DNA from 2 places in the Priestia sp. D51 genome. Region 2 is predicted to be linked to the other one. Evidence: riboswitches for the same ligand, from Rfam matches in the RefSeq annotation. Region 2 holds a riboswitch; the other holds the start of a gene.
What was found. Region 2 has a riboswitch for S-adenosylmethionine ahead of ACNHOZ_RS15470 (bifunctional homocysteine S-methyltransferase/methylenetetrahydrofolate reductase). Riboswitches for the same ligand answer to the same signal wherever they lie in the genome.
Positions count from the first base shown of each region.

Region 1: another riboswitch for S-adenosylmethionine. It lies ahead of ACNHOZ_RS27000 (5-methyltetrahydropteroyltriglutamate--homocysteine S-methyltransferase); the one in region 2 lies ahead of ACNHOZ_RS15470 (bifunctional homocysteine S-methyltransferase/methylenetetrahydrofolate reductase).

Region 1 covers NZ_JBLTIR010000015.1:11,453-18,953, forward strand. Annotated here, with positions in the region: gene ACNHOZ_RS26980 (Alp7A family actin-like protein) at 394-1,578, shown strand; gene ACNHOZ_RS26985 (hypothetical protein) at 1,596-1,973, shown strand; gene ACNHOZ_RS26990 (STAS domain-containing protein) at 2,377-3,213, shown strand; gene ACNHOZ_RS26995 (hypothetical protein) at 3,413-3,745, shown strand; SAM riboswitch class I at 4,244-4,344, shown strand; gene ACNHOZ_RS27000 (5-methyltetrahydropteroyltriglutamate--homocysteine S-methyltransferase) at 4,426-5,553, shown strand; gene ACNHOZ_RS27005 (alpha/beta-type small acid-soluble spore protein) at 5,689-5,898, opposite strand; gene ACNHOZ_RS27010 (Rpn family recombination-promoting nuclease/putative transposase) at 6,123-6,989, opposite strand.
Region 2 covers NZ_JBLTIR010000003.1:710,858-718,358, forward strand. Annotated here, with positions in the region: gene ACNHOZ_RS15460 (Cof-type HAD-IIB family hydrolase) at 1-651, opposite strand, end outside; gene metH (methionine synthase) at 1,029-4,472, opposite strand; gene ACNHOZ_RS15470 (bifunctional homocysteine S-methyltransferase/methylenetetrahydrofolate reductase) at 4,473-6,311, opposite strand; SAM riboswitch class I at 6,416-6,526, opposite strand; gene ACNHOZ_RS15475 (YkvI family membrane protein) at 6,859-7,501, shown strand, end outside.

The sequences.
Region 1 (7,501 bases), on a different contig from region 2:
ATTAAACCTCTTTGTTAAATGATATCTAATCGTTATAACGTCTAAAATAAAAAGCAAGCTAATCTATAAAAGGATAGGCTTTAAAGAAAGAGCTAAGACGACATTTAAAGACAAGATTCACTATATATTACCTTATTAAAGAATAAAGTTTCTTATGTTTCTAAGCGTAAAAAAAAGACAAGTCAGTAAGTTTTGCAATTGTTGTGTTGCTAATTTTCAGTAAGATAATGGTGGGACATCGTATTTAAATATAATCTCTACTTAATTCCTTCAATTGTTGATAGATGTAAGTTTTTGTAGATAATTAAATTGTTCTCACATCTTGAATATTTATCCTACATCAAGTACAATAAGTTGAATATAAGTTCAACTTAAAAGATGAGGTGTGTAGAAATGAAAATTTCACGTTTTAATAAAGATTGCGGAAACTCTGTTGATATGAACATCATGGATGGATATTTATTTGATTTTCCAACGAATGTAGTTGAACTTCAAAAAGAAGCTGCAGATTCTTTCTTTACAGATGCTGTTACAGCTCCAGAAGAATTTAAAAAGCGTATTTTACTTTCCACAACTATTCAAGGAGAAGAAAAAGAGCGCTATTTCTTAGTTGGTGACATTGCTGCAAGTCAATTGCTTGCTAACAATCACATTAATAAATTACATAATAAAATTACAAGTCATATTCCATACATCACCTTTTTAGCTGCAATTGCGTACTACCATGCTTTACATGCTAAGGATAAAAAAGATAACACAATTGAAATTGACTACTTTTCTACGATGCTACCAATCTGGCTCCTTAAGAAAGAGAGTACATTTGGTGCAGCTCAAAAAGCGATGGCTAATCGTTTCTTAGGCGACCATACGTTTACGGTGCATACGCCTGGGTTCGAAAATACGTTAAAGGTAGTAGTAGAAGAAAGTGCGTGCTTAAAAGAGGGAGAAAGTGCACGTTTTGCCTTAAAAAAAGACTTAACCCTTGAAGATCGTGAAGATGCAAATGAGTATGTAGAATGTGAAACAGTTATGGTGGACATTGGTGGTGGTTCCATTGATGTGGTTATTCTACCAGAAGGGTTGAAAGCTGCCAATAGTCGCGAATCATTCCAAAGCATTGAAGGCATCCCTTATTTAGCGCATATCGATAAATTGCGTAAAGAGAAATTCCTAGAACTGTTTACAGACTTACGTGCGTTTGATCAATTTATTCTTGATAACTACGGTAAACAAAAGTTTGTATTAAAAAACGAAAACACAGGCGAATCCATTGATTTAACAAATACAATCAAGTCTTCTCTTCGAGAATATGTAGAGATCTTATTGGCTAAGTTAAATGATGTTGCACCACCTCCAGCGAACAAAGTGCGTAAATATGTGTACTGTGGAGGGGTAGCTCCTACTTTAGAAGTTGCTATCATGAATAGTATGCGTGAAAAAATTGGAGAAGAACGTACAGAGAAGTATCATAAGGTGCCCCAAGATAGCCGCCATTTAAATTTATTTGGCTTAGAGATTCGTAGTATTGGTTACGTTCAGAAGAAGCAAGCAGCAGAGAAAAAAGCCGTTAAATCCTAACAACGTAGGTGATAAGGATGTCAGAACGCCAAAATGCGTTTACCATTAAGACAAATCGATTGAGCGATGAAGTGTATAATCAACTGGCTACATATGCTAAATCGCGTAAGTTAGGAGATTATATTTCGTCTTTAATTCTACGTGATTTAGATGATTCATCTACTGGAAGAAAAGCAAGGGAAGATAAAAAAACCTACGAAATGTTTGAGCATATTAAGAATGAACTATCTGAATTAAAGGTATTAGCCCAAACAACGGGTTTTGTAGGAAGCAATACTTTTAAAGAAGAAGAGCCTTCAAAGGTTCCTCAACTGAAAGAAGGAAAGATTGCAGATTTAGAAAATATATCTGGCTCATTAGACGATGACGACTTAGAAGAATATAGCGACTTTTAAAAAGGAAAACCACTAGAGCCATTCTAGTGGTTTTCTTTTTGTGGTTCACCTAAACCATGATCAAACAGATACTAGCCTTTAAAAATAATCAAGGTGAAATGTTTTATATAGGAACAATTATAAATTTTAAAATTTACTTGCTCTTTTTATATTTTAGCATTCATATAAAAAGGCACCTAACAAACAGCAGGATTAATGGATTTCAGTTGAGAATAAACTAACCTCATTTTATTTTTTAACTTAAGCAATTCGTCTATAAAACTAAAGAGGTACCGCAGAAACGCTCCCTCGCATGAACGTACCATACCTTAAAATAAGTATCCGTGTGTTGAATAGTAGTTATGTTTTCTGTGCTCAATAAAAGGGAAAGATAAAGTTATCTATCACCAAAGGGGAAAACGCTATGGATAAAATGACTCAAGAATTACATGATTTTTTATTACAACATGTGAATGAAATGGCTCAAGAGTGGTTAGATTCTCGAGAGATAGAAGAGAATTCTGTTTATACAGCTGATGCTTCTCCAGAGGTAACTGAATACCTTCGAGAACAAAATCACTATTTTACCCGTACAATAGTGAAGGTCCTAAAGGATGGATCTTTTAAAAATCTTAGTGGTTGGGCCCAAGAGATTGCAACCAAACGAGCTCGCTTAGGGAATCCTCTTTACCTGAGTATCCGTCATTTCAAAAAGTTTCGTGCTATTTTTCTTAACAAGGTTGAAGCATTTATAAGCCTCCATCAGTCTAGTATTACACAACAAGATATTATTCTATGGAACAGAACCTTAAACGAAGCCTTTGACCGGATGATTGAACTCTTTACCATGTATTATGGACAAGTAGCAGAGGCGCAAGTATATGCTCAAAAAAAGCTAATTTCAGAACTGAGTACACCAATCATTAGTATTTCAGATACAGTTGGTGTTCTTCCTATAATTGGTCAGATCGATGACTATAAGAGCAATGACTTTGCGGGAAAAATTATGATGCAGGCAAAAGACCTTGAATTGTCTTGCCTAATCATTGATCTATCAGGTGTACCTTCCATTGATACAATGATGACCAATGAATTGTTTCAAGTCGTAAACATGTTAGAATTGCTAGGAATTGATACAACGATTACAGGTATCCGTCCAGAAATTGCTTTAACAGCCGTTCAATTGGGTATAGACTTCAGTAAAATAAGAACCTATGGAAAACTAAAGGACGCAGTAAGTGACCTTTTGCATATAAGGTAAAAGAATTATAGCAGCAGGAAGACTACCAATGGAAGGTAGTCTTCTTATTGTTGGATAGAAATAAAGACGGAATAGCTAGTAACTAAGCATCAATTGAAATTAGTAATTTAACTTATCAAAAGAAGGGTTTATTTTATTGTTATTGAATGTGTACAAGACGTTTTATCTCAAATCTCAATTCCAGAGAGGGGAAATGACAATGGCCATTAGAAGAGAACGAGCTGCAAGGAGTATTTTGGGTCAATCAGGATTGAGGAATAGGAATCCAGAAAACGCTATGCTTGATGAAAAAGATAAAAAATCTCGTACCTCAGATTTTGAAAAAGTTCCCACTCCTCGTCAGGGGTCTACTCGAACAGCAAGGATGGCAGAAGAATATAGGGCTGAATATAAAAGGGTAAAAAGAAGAGAGCAATTTTTGCAAGATACAATAGATTTATTAAACGATTGTAATAACAAGCAATCTGTTGAAGAGTTAAAGGAATTAATTAATTTAGCAAAAGAACGATTAACTATGTATAAAGGCAAATAGAAATTATTTCTTTTTTTATCAATGAAGTGCTGTAATATGAATACGTTCACATTCACATTGATGTGAGTGCATTTTTGCTAGGAGAGAGCAGCCAGTATATGATGGTTGCTCTTTTCGTATTTGCAAGAAGATGTGACTATATGAAAGATTGGTTTAGCGTATTCGCTCTAAGAAATGAATCAAAGAGAGAAATTAGAAGTGAGGAATAGCGCTCCTTGCAAAGTGCAATGAAGAGGCTAGGTATAATGGAGTCAGATATTTTTTTAATACAATTGGTGAAGATAAATAACAATTAGGTAATGGAGCCAAATTCTTTAAATACTATGTAGCTATTGCGATAAGCTTTCCTGTCCAAACCAAAAACAAAGAAGAACCCTTACTGTAGTAGGTAATGAGGAAGTAATGAGATAAGAGATGTGCTATTTCTGATTTTCCAATTTTTTGTTGACAAGCTAAGAAAACAAGTGTAATATTTCTTCTAGTTAAATAAATTGAATATTCTTATCTCGAGAGGTGGAGGGACTGGCCCTAGGAAGCCTCGGCAACAGACTGTTAAAGTACTGTGCCAATTCCAGTAGCAATTTGCTTGAAGATAAGAAGAGAACCCATAACGATTATTAACCTCTTCTTATTTTTAAGAAGAGGTTTTTTATTTTAAAAAGAAAGAAGGAAACAAACTCATGACAAAGACACTAGTGAAGGCTCCATTTAAAGCTGATCACGTAGGCAGCTTTTTACGCACAACTCCCCTTAAAGAAGCAAGAAAAGCGTATGCAAATGGTACAATTAATGAAGCCGATCTAAAATCTGTAGAGGATAAAGAAATTGAAAAGCTTGTCCAGAAGCAAATTGAAGTAGGTCTTAAATCTATCACGGACGGTGAATTTAGACGTTCTTGGTGGCATTTGGACTTCTTATCAGGCTTAGAAGGTGTAGAGCAGTTTGAGACAGAATATATCAGCCAATTCAAGGGTGCAAAAACCAAAAATAACGCGATTAAGGTAGTAGGTAAAGTAGACTTCAATCATCATTATATGGTAGAACATTTCACGTTTTTAAAAGAAGCTGTCGAACGCCATGGTGATGGAAGCCAAGTCGCTAAATTCTCACTTCCAAGCCCAAACATGTTATTTACTCGAATTCAAGAAGATACATATTACAATGGAAACAGAGATCAATTTTATCATGATACTGTGGCTGCTTATCAGAAAGCGATTCAAGCCTTTTACGACGCAGGCTGCCGTTACCTACAATTAGACGATACTTCGTGGATTGATTTTGTTTCTGAAGAACGAATCAATGCGGTTGTTGAGAAGCTGGGTATGGATGTAAAAGACATTATCAATACTCGAGTAAGTTGTTTAAATGATGCTATTTCTAAAAAGCCTGAAGATATGCTCATTACTATGCATATTTGCCGTGGAAACTTTAGATCTACTTATATCACAAGTGGTGGCTATGATACTATATCCGATGCAATCTTTGCTAACTTACATGTAGATGGGCTTTTTCTTGAATATGATGATAACCGTTCAGGAGATTTTGAACCATTAAAAAGCTTTACAGGTAACAATCAAACTGTTGTTTTAGGGTTAGTAACATCTAAATTTCCTACACTAGAAGATACTGAGGTTATTAAGCAAAGAATTCAAGAAGCAAGTCAGTATGTTCCTCTAGCTAACTTGTCATTGAGTCCGCAATGTGGCTTTGCAAGTACAGAAGAAGGAAATGTATTAACAGAAGAGGAACAGTGGAATAAAATTAGTCACATAATTAAAATTGCTCAAGATGTCTGGGGAGCCAACTAAAAAGTGAGAATCGCTTTTTAATTTTACATAAGTAGCATTCTAGATGTGTTGAAATACGATAAATAGGCGGATCTTATAACCGAAAAAAGGAAGAATGAAGTTCATTCTTCCTTCAGCCATTATTATAAAGTTTTATTAGAAACGTCCGCCGCCAAGTTGTTGCTCAGCCATTTGTACAAGACGCTTAGTGATTTCGCCACCTACTGATCCGTTTGCACGTGCAGTTGTGTCAGCACCAAGGTTTACACCAAATTCGCTCGCAATTTCATACTTCATTTGATCGATTGCTTGTTCAGCACCATATACTAATAACTCGTTGTTGTTGCTGCTTTTGTTGTTTGCCATGTTGTGTCACCTCCTTGTTTCTTTTAAAGTTCCTATCTTAAAAGAAGTACATACATAGTAAATAATGGATGTATTATTTTCTTACGTGCTTCCTATACTATTTTTTAGAAACAAATGACACTGTAAAAAGTGGTATTAGATGTTTCATTTCCTTGTAATGAAAATCAATATTTGCCATGTTCGAAAAAAGAGCCGTACCTTTTAAGTACGGCTCTTTTTTCTATTTATTGATGACGAAGATTTTCGATTTCTTCTACAGAAAGACCTGTCAATTTACTGATTATATTACTCGCTATACCTTCTTGAATCATTCCAATGGCCATTAACTTTATAGCTTCTTCTTTTCCTTTCCTTTCAGCTCTTTTCAAAGCTGATTTCTCATCTAATAATGCTTTTCTTCGGGCTTCATAAGCTAATAACACTTCTGGATCTTGGCTTACGCGTTCCCACTCATCTATCGCTTTTTTTAGCACGTGATCTTCTTGCATTGCAATCTCCTCCAATACTTGAGTGATTTCTTCATCTTCCGATGCTTCAAGCAATAATAACCATCGTACAAGTTGATCTTCTCGTGGATCTACCTCTCTGTTACGCCATTTAATCAATAACTTAGGTAGTTCCATAAAATGAATTTCTATCATATCCGTTAAGAGTAATTTTTGTTCACGTTCGTATAACTGGAAGGTGGAATGATAATGATTAATATGAGATAAATAACGGAAATTTACAATATTGATGGTGATGGTTTTACAAAGCTCTCCGTAGTCCATACCTTCTTTCATTTGGCTGCTATACATCTTGGACCAATAATAGAGGGTTCGCTTTTCCATGTCATGTTTGTTATTAAGCTGAATCTCAATATTAACGCGGCTTCCATCTTCTAATTGTGCGTGTACGTCCAGAATGGAACGTTTATCTTCTTGGTTTTCTTTATTAAAATGCGGATCTAACAGCTGAACCGTTTGAATCTTCTTTTCGTCTGGAAAACGAAGCGCAGCATTTAAAAAGGCAGCTAGAATGGATTCATTTCCATGGGTGCCAAATAATGATTTAAATGCAAAGTCAACACGTAAATCTAATCGTTTTGTCATAATGCCCTCCGTCGTATTTATGGTTATTACCAATAGTATATCATGACTAGATTTCTTCTTCCTATAGTACACTTTGTACCCGCAGATATGTACGCTAAAAAAAAACTCAGTTAACCTTTCTCTTGCCCCAAGGTTTTATATAAGAAATAATGACTAAAAAAGCCAGAAGGATAAAGCTTATTGAAATACCCCCAAATAGCATTCTTCGACTCTGAAAATAAAGAGGGTTTTGGAAAGGATGTAAATCACTAGAAAGAATTTTGGGGAATAAATTATATACGACATTACCCGTAATTGATGACCCCAGAAGAATTGCAAGCATGTTACCTATCCATTTTGTCAGAACCCAATAATATTTTGTTAGGCCTCCCCAGTGAGTACGCAAAGCTAACCATATCCCTGTGAATAAAGAGGCTAATGCGCCAGGTATCGTTAGATAATGGTCAAAATAACTAATAAATAGTATTCCAACGTATATCTGCGATTGATCAGAAAAGAAAGTCATTGAACTT
Region 2 (7,501 bases):
AAATGAATCCCCCACACATGCAATTTCCTCTGGTTTTAGCTGAAGATGATTTAATAAAATTTCAATGGCATTTCCTTTGCTGATATGTTTAGGCATAATATCCAAACACTGCTTGGCAGAAATATATGTATCAATATAATCACCAAACTCTTCGTTCACTTCTTTTTGCAGAGCTACCATTTCATCATGATCTCCAAGAACCGTGATTTTAGATGGAGAAAGAGCGTGACCAAATGAATCCGTCATTTCAATTTGTTCTTCGATAGGGAAAAACATATGAGTTTCAATCGCTTCAATAATTTCATTTCGCTGCTCTACATAATTCGTGTCGTTTGAACAGACAAGCGTAATACGGTTAGGATCTATCGTTTTTTTATAAAGTTGAACCGCTAAATCATCTTCAAACACTTTTCCATGAAGTTCTTGATTTTCTTTGGTCCACACAAATCCTCCGTTTTGGCTAATGCGATGAAATGTATTATTAATATCAGTAGAAATCTTTAAAATTTCCGTATCCATTCGTCCAGAAGCAAGACAAACCTCTACTCCTTGGCGCTGAAGTTCACTAAGTGCGTCTGCATTATGCTGTTCTACGTATTTTTCTTCGTGTAAAAGAGTGCCATCTAAGTCGCTTACAAATAATTTAATCATCTCTTGAAAATTCCTTTCCCTAAAAAATTTGCTGTGATAAGAGCGTTACAAATTTATTACATTCCTTATTCTATCAGTGTTTCCCAAGAAACTCATAAAAAAAGCTCAAACCGGCGATGAATTCAAAGGGATCAAGACATAACTGCATCAATTTTTTCCGCAGGAGTGTTCGCTTTGCCCTTCAAACAGCTAGAAACAGCTACATGAAATCCAGTTCACGATCACAATGAAAAAATCCGAATGGAGTTGATTCTCAGTCAAGAATCTGGATTCACCGTTCGGATCTTTCTTCAGCTAAAAATACATTTGTCGCAGCCTTTTTTTAGGTTTGTTCACTGTAAAAAAACAGCCGCGGTCTAAAAGACCGCAGCCATGTTTTACAATACGTTAAAATATTTCGCTTCAGGATGTGCAAAAACAAGGGCTGTAACAGAAGCTTCTGGTTCCATCATGAAACCGTCTGTTAACTGAATGCCGATGTCTTCAGGTTTAATTAATTTAAACAGTTTTGCTTGGTCTTCAAGGTCTGGACATGCGGGATATCCGAATGAAAAACGCTGACCTTGGTATTTGGCTGAAAAACGCTCCGCCATTGTAAAGTCAGGCGAATCGGGGAATCCCCAGCGGTCACGAATTTGCTGATGAACACGTTCTGCTAATCCTTCAGCTAGTTCAAGCGCAAGAGCTTGGAACACGTGACTCTTTAAAAACTCGCCGTTTTCTTTGAATTTCGCCGCGCGTTCGCGAATGCCTGTTCCTGCTGTTACAGAGAAGAAACATACATAGTCCATCTCTTTTTCTTTAGGCTTTGCAAAATCAGATAAGCACAGGAACTGTCCTTTTGCTTGTCGAGGGAAGGTAAAGCGTTCAATTTCTGTTTTTTCATCAGCAGGATCATAAATAATTAAATCATTTCCGTCTGCTTGAGCAGGGAAGAACTGATAAATAACCGCTGGTTTAATTAAGTTTTCTTTTAGTGCCAGTTCGAGAAGGTCATCAACGGTTTCTTTTAATTGAACAGCACGCTCGTCTTTTTCAGCAAGCAGCTTATTCACTTTTCCTTTTAGTCCTAAGTGATGGCCTAAAAGCATCTGCCAGTTAATATACGGAAGAACCTGTGCCAAATCGTAGTGTTTGACAACGTGGCGCTTTAAATCAGCCGGTACAAAAACAGGAACATCCGTTGAAATGGCGGATCTTTCTAAAACAGCCGTAGCTGCTTGAGCGGTTTGAGGCTGGCGTTCTCGAACCGTTACTTTCTTTTCTTGACGCGTTTTTAAATCTGCTAAAAGCTGAATAACTTCTTCTTTGTTCTGCAGCTTATTTGCTAACGCTAATCCGTCCATCGCATCTTTGGCGTAGAGGACGGCACCTTCATATTCCGGGGCAATTTTAAAGTCAGTAAATTTACGGGAAAGGGCAGCGCCTCCTACCATAATTGGAACATCAATGCTTGATTGCGTTAAATCTTGTGCAGTTAAAACCATTTGCTGAGCTGATTTTACTAAAAGACCTGACAGGCCAATGATGTCTGGCTTTTCGTCTTTTACTGCTTCAATCAGCTGCTGCGGCGTTACTTTAATTCCTAAATCAATGACTTTAAAACCATTGTTGCTTAAAATGATGTCTACTAAGTTTTTACCGATATCGTGCACGTCGCCTTTAACCGTTGCAAGAATCACTTTTCCTTTTCCAGAATCATTTTCAGTTGCTTCCATATGAGGTTCTAAAAAGGCAACGGATGCTTTCATAACTTCCGCACTTTGAAGCACTTCTGCTACAATCAGCTGGTTGTCATTAAACAAACGTCCGACTTCCGCCATCCCCTTCATAAGCGGTCCGTTAATAATATCTAACGGATCATCATATTGAGCTAAAGCCTGTTCTAAATCAGGAAGCAATCCTTCTTTTGTACCTTCGACAATATACATTGCCAATCGTTCTTCAAGTGTTAACGTAGAAATTTCTACTTTTGCTTCTTTCTTTTTATCACGATAAAAGTCCGTAAACGTGCTTAGCGTTTCATCAGTTGTGTTAAATAATAACGCATTAGCAAGCTCAATTTCAGCTTCTGGAATAGAAGCATAGCGCTCTAATTTTTCTGTATTAACAATGGCATAATCGAGTCCAGCCTGCGTACAGTGATAAAGGTAAACCGCATTTAGTACTTCACGTCCGACTGGAGGAAGACCGAATGACACGTTACTTACGCCAAGAATGGTCAGGCAATCAGGCAGGGCTTCTTTAATCATTTTAATTCCCTTAACTGTTTCTTCAGCAGAACCAATATATTGTTCATCACCAGTCCCTACAGGAAACACAAGAGGGTCAAAAATAATATCTTTTGGATTAAAGCCATGTTTTTCAACAAGCAAATCATGTGAGCGTTTAGCAATCTCTACTTTTCTTTCTGCAGTAACGGCCATGCCTGTTTCATCGATTGTACCGACAACCAGAGCTGCACCGAATTTTTTTACTAGCGGCAAGATTGCATCAAAACGCTCTTCACCATCTTCTAAGTTAATGGAGTTGATAATGACCTTACCTTGCGAGTACGTTAAAGCTTTTTCAATAACTTTCTCGTCAGTTGAATCGATTACAAGAGGAACCTTCACTTTTTTTACAACTTCTTGAATAAATTCCTCCATGTCTTCCATTTCTTCACGGTCTGGATCTGCTAAGCAAATATCAATAACGTGAGCACCATTTTTAACTTGAGCACGCGCAATTTCAGATGCTTCTTCAATTTTCCCTTCCGCAATCAGACGCTTGAACTTGCGAGAACCGATTACATTCGTACGTTCTCCCACAAAAAGAGGGCGCATAGAATCGTCATATACAAGCGGTTCAATACCGGTTACAGCATGATTATGCTCGGAGCGATCAAGCGAACGAGGAGCAACCTCTTTTACCGCTTCAGCAAGTGCTTTAATATGAGCAGGCGTTGTACCACAGCATCCGCCTACAAAGTTCAGCCAGCCTTTATCAGCAAATCCTTTAATTTTTTGAGCCAGCAGCTCAGGGGACTCATGATAATTGCCTTCTTCATCCGGAAGTCCAGCGTTTGGATAACAGCTAACAGCTGAAGTGGCTAGGTCTGAAAGAGAGCGAATATGATCCGTCATAAATTCAGGACCTGTCGCGCAGTTAAGTCCGACTGAAAGAGGCTTCATGTGTTCCAGTGATAAGTAAAAAGATTCGATATCTTGACCAGCGAGAGTTGTTCCCATTGGCTCAATCGTTCCTGAAATCATAATTGGAACTTCTATTTTCAGTTTTTCAAACGCCGCTGTAATGCCTAAAAACGCAGCTTTTACGTTCAGCATGTCTTGACAGGTTTCGACTAGAAGTAAGTCGACGCCGCCGTCTAACAAACCCCGAGCTTGCTCTTCGTACGATTCTACTAACTCAGGGAATGTAATACCTCCCGTAACAGAGAGAGTTTTAGTGGTAGGACCGATAGCTCCAGCTACGAACCTAGGCCATTCGGGAGTTGAATATTTATCGCGGGCTGCACAAGCAAGCTTCACAGCTTCGATATTCAATTCATACGCCAAGTGGCCTAAATCGTATTCATCAAGTACGGTAGATGTTGAGCCAAACGTATTGGTTTCAATGATGTCAGCACCCGCTGCAAAGTACTCTTCATGAATGCGCTGAATCACATGAGGCGCTGTTCGGGTCAAATATTCGTTGCAGCCTTCATATTCTTCGCCGCCAAAATCTTCAGCGCTTAAATCAGCATCTTGAATCATCGTTCCCATTGCTCCATCGATGACGAGTATTCGCTTCTTTAGTTGTTGTTCGATAAGTGAGCTCATTTATATCTTCCTTTCTGATGTAACGAGTTGCTTGTCATGAATATAGCGTGTTAGAATTTCGGTCATTTCATAGCGCATAAACGGCGTAATTAAGTAAATACCGTCAAATAGTTCATATGCTGTATCAATTAAGTTTTTTGCAATCGCAAGGCCTTCGACTTCACCGCGAATCCGGTCATTTCCCGTTGCGTCCATACGTTCTAGAATATCTTCTGATAATTTAATTCCAGGTACTTCATGGTGAATAAATCGAGCATTTCTTGCGCTTGTTAACGGCATGATTCCGATGTATACCGGTGTTGTTAAATGTTTGGTTGCTTCATATACCTCTTCAATTTGCTTAGTTGAATAGAGAGGCTGAGTAATGAAATAGTGAGCCCCGCAGTCGATTTTCTTTTCCAAGCGCTGAACGGCTCGGTCTAAGTGACGCACGTTTGGGTTAAAGGCAGCTGCAATGGAAAAATTGGTTTTTTGACCAAGCGGTTTGCCGGAATAAGATAGTCCTTCATTAAACTGAGCAATTAAACTAATCAAGTCAAATGAAGATAAATCATAGACCGAAGTGGCGCCAGGGAAATCGCCAACTTTTGATGGATCACCGGTAATTGCAAGCACTTGATTCATTCCTAGCGTATGAAGTCCCATTAAATGAGATTGAAGTCCAATTAAATTTCGGTCGCGACAGGTAATATGAATAAGCGGTCGTGCTTTTGTTTCTTGTTGCATCAGTGTTGCCATTGCCAAGTTGCTGATGCGAGGTGAGGCAAGAGAATTATCAGCTAATGTAATAGCATCTACGCCGACTTTATCAAGTGCTTTTGCGCCTTCTAAAAATTTCGTCGGACCAAGCTGTTTAGGCGGATCCAGCTCAACGATAACCGAGCGGCGCTTCTTCACAATTTCGTGCATATGAGGTTTATCCTGCTGCTCACGCTCTTGAACCGTAACGGCTGGTCTCATTTTAACGACTTTGCTTGTAATCGGAGGCAGGTCTTTTAAGGCAGACGACATGGCGCGTACGTGAGCTGGTGTTGTACCGCAGCATCCTCCAATTAAGCGAACCCCTTGTTCGCGGAATAAACGCGCGCTTTCTACAAAGTAGTCTTCATTCGTTTCATATTCCAGCTTGCCTTCCACATACGCCGGAAGGCTGGCATTAGGGTAAGCAGATAAGAAAGCACGATCAGGAAGCGGTACTTCTTCAAGAGACTGAATCATATGATAAGGACCTAAACGGCAGTTTAGCCCGACAACATCTGCTCCCAAGTCTTCTAATTCTTTTAATGCATCTGCTAAAGGACGCCCATCTTGCAGTACGCCAATATCATGCAGGGAAACGTGGGTAATAATAGGCTTATCCGTTTCTTTTCTTGCTAGTGTAAGAACGGTCTTTAATTCTTCGAAATCATAGTATGTTTCAAATAAAAGGCCATCCACGCCTTCATTTAAAAGCCAAAACATTTGTTCACGAATGCTTCGCTTAACCTCTTCTAAGCTAATAGCATTTTTTTGGAAAGAACGAATTCCGCCGAGTGTACCAACCACGTAAGCCTGATCGTTTGCAGCTTGTTTCGCTAATTTTACACCAGCAACATTGATGTCTTTGACTGAATCTTCTAATCCATAACGGGCAAGTTTTTGATAATTAGCAGCGTACGTATTTGTTTGAATAACGTTTGCACCAGCTTCTACATAGGCTCTGTGAATACGAGAAACCTCTTCTGGTTTGGTGATGTTTAGTTCTTCAAAACAGCTGTCAATACCGTGTGAGTAAAGGAGGGTACCAGTGGCACCATCCCCAATTAAAATTTTAGACTTTAAATCTTCAAGTAACCCCATGTCAAAACCTCCTTAAATTGTTCCGCTTCTATTTCACGAGTGATTCGTTTTATGCAATATGCCGATAAAATAGAAAAAGTCTTCTTAAGAAGACTTTTTTCGCCTTCTTATCTTCCAAGCAATAAATTAATTGCTTGCTGGATTTAGCACCATGTCTCTAACGACTGGTTGCTGAGGTTTCAAAGGGCCAGTCCCTCCACCTCTCATGATAAGAATCAATTGTATATAATTGAAACATATTTTTTTAAATAGAAAGAATACTTATTTAATAATTTATCTGATTTTTAGAAATTATACAACAGTAAATTGTGAATTTCCAGCAAATATTGAGGAAAATTTAAAAGCTAAAGGGAAAATATCCGTATATTTTGTTTGAAAACTGCCGTTATGTTAAGGGATAAAGGGTTTTCATGAAAAAAACAAGAAGGAAATAAAAAAACGAAAAAGGAACAGCACCGGGTGAGGCGAGGATTTACATATAAAAGGCTCGTCTTTTTTTAACCGTTTCTACATATAGTGAACTATGAAGGGTAGAAGGGTGATGGGCATGAAAAGGTGGAAACTCACGCTGCAGGTTGCTGCTACGTATGTAGGCACCGTTGTAGGAGCCGGTTTTGCAACAGGCAAGGAAATTGTTCAATTTTTTACACAGTACGGGGAACTTGGAATGGTTGGAATTTTGGTCAGCGGCTTGTTTTTTATTTGGCTAGGTTCGAAAATGATGCTGCTTTCGCACGCAATTGGGGCTTCTTCTTATCAGCAGCTTAATACATATTTATTTGGTGATGTACTTGGAAAAGCGGTAAACGGTGTAATGATCGTCATTTTATTTGGAGTAACTTCAGTCATGCTAGCGAGTACGGGGGCAATAGGAAAAGAACAGTTCGGACTGTGGCCTCCTGTTGGGATGATTTGTACAATTGTTTTAACTTATATATTTATCGCAAGAGGAATTAACGGTATTTTAATTGTTAATTCTCTTGTTGTGCCTATGATGCTTTCATTTGCTTTTATCATCTTTGTGCCAAATGTCAGCTATTTCTCACTGATTCAAACGAAGCCAGACTTAACGCTCGTCACACAGTGGAAGTGGGCGGTTAGTCCCTTTTTATATATTTCCCTAAATCTAGCTTTGGCTCAGGCCGTTTTAGTTCCATTAGGAAGCTCCGTGAAAGATAAGAGCGTGATCA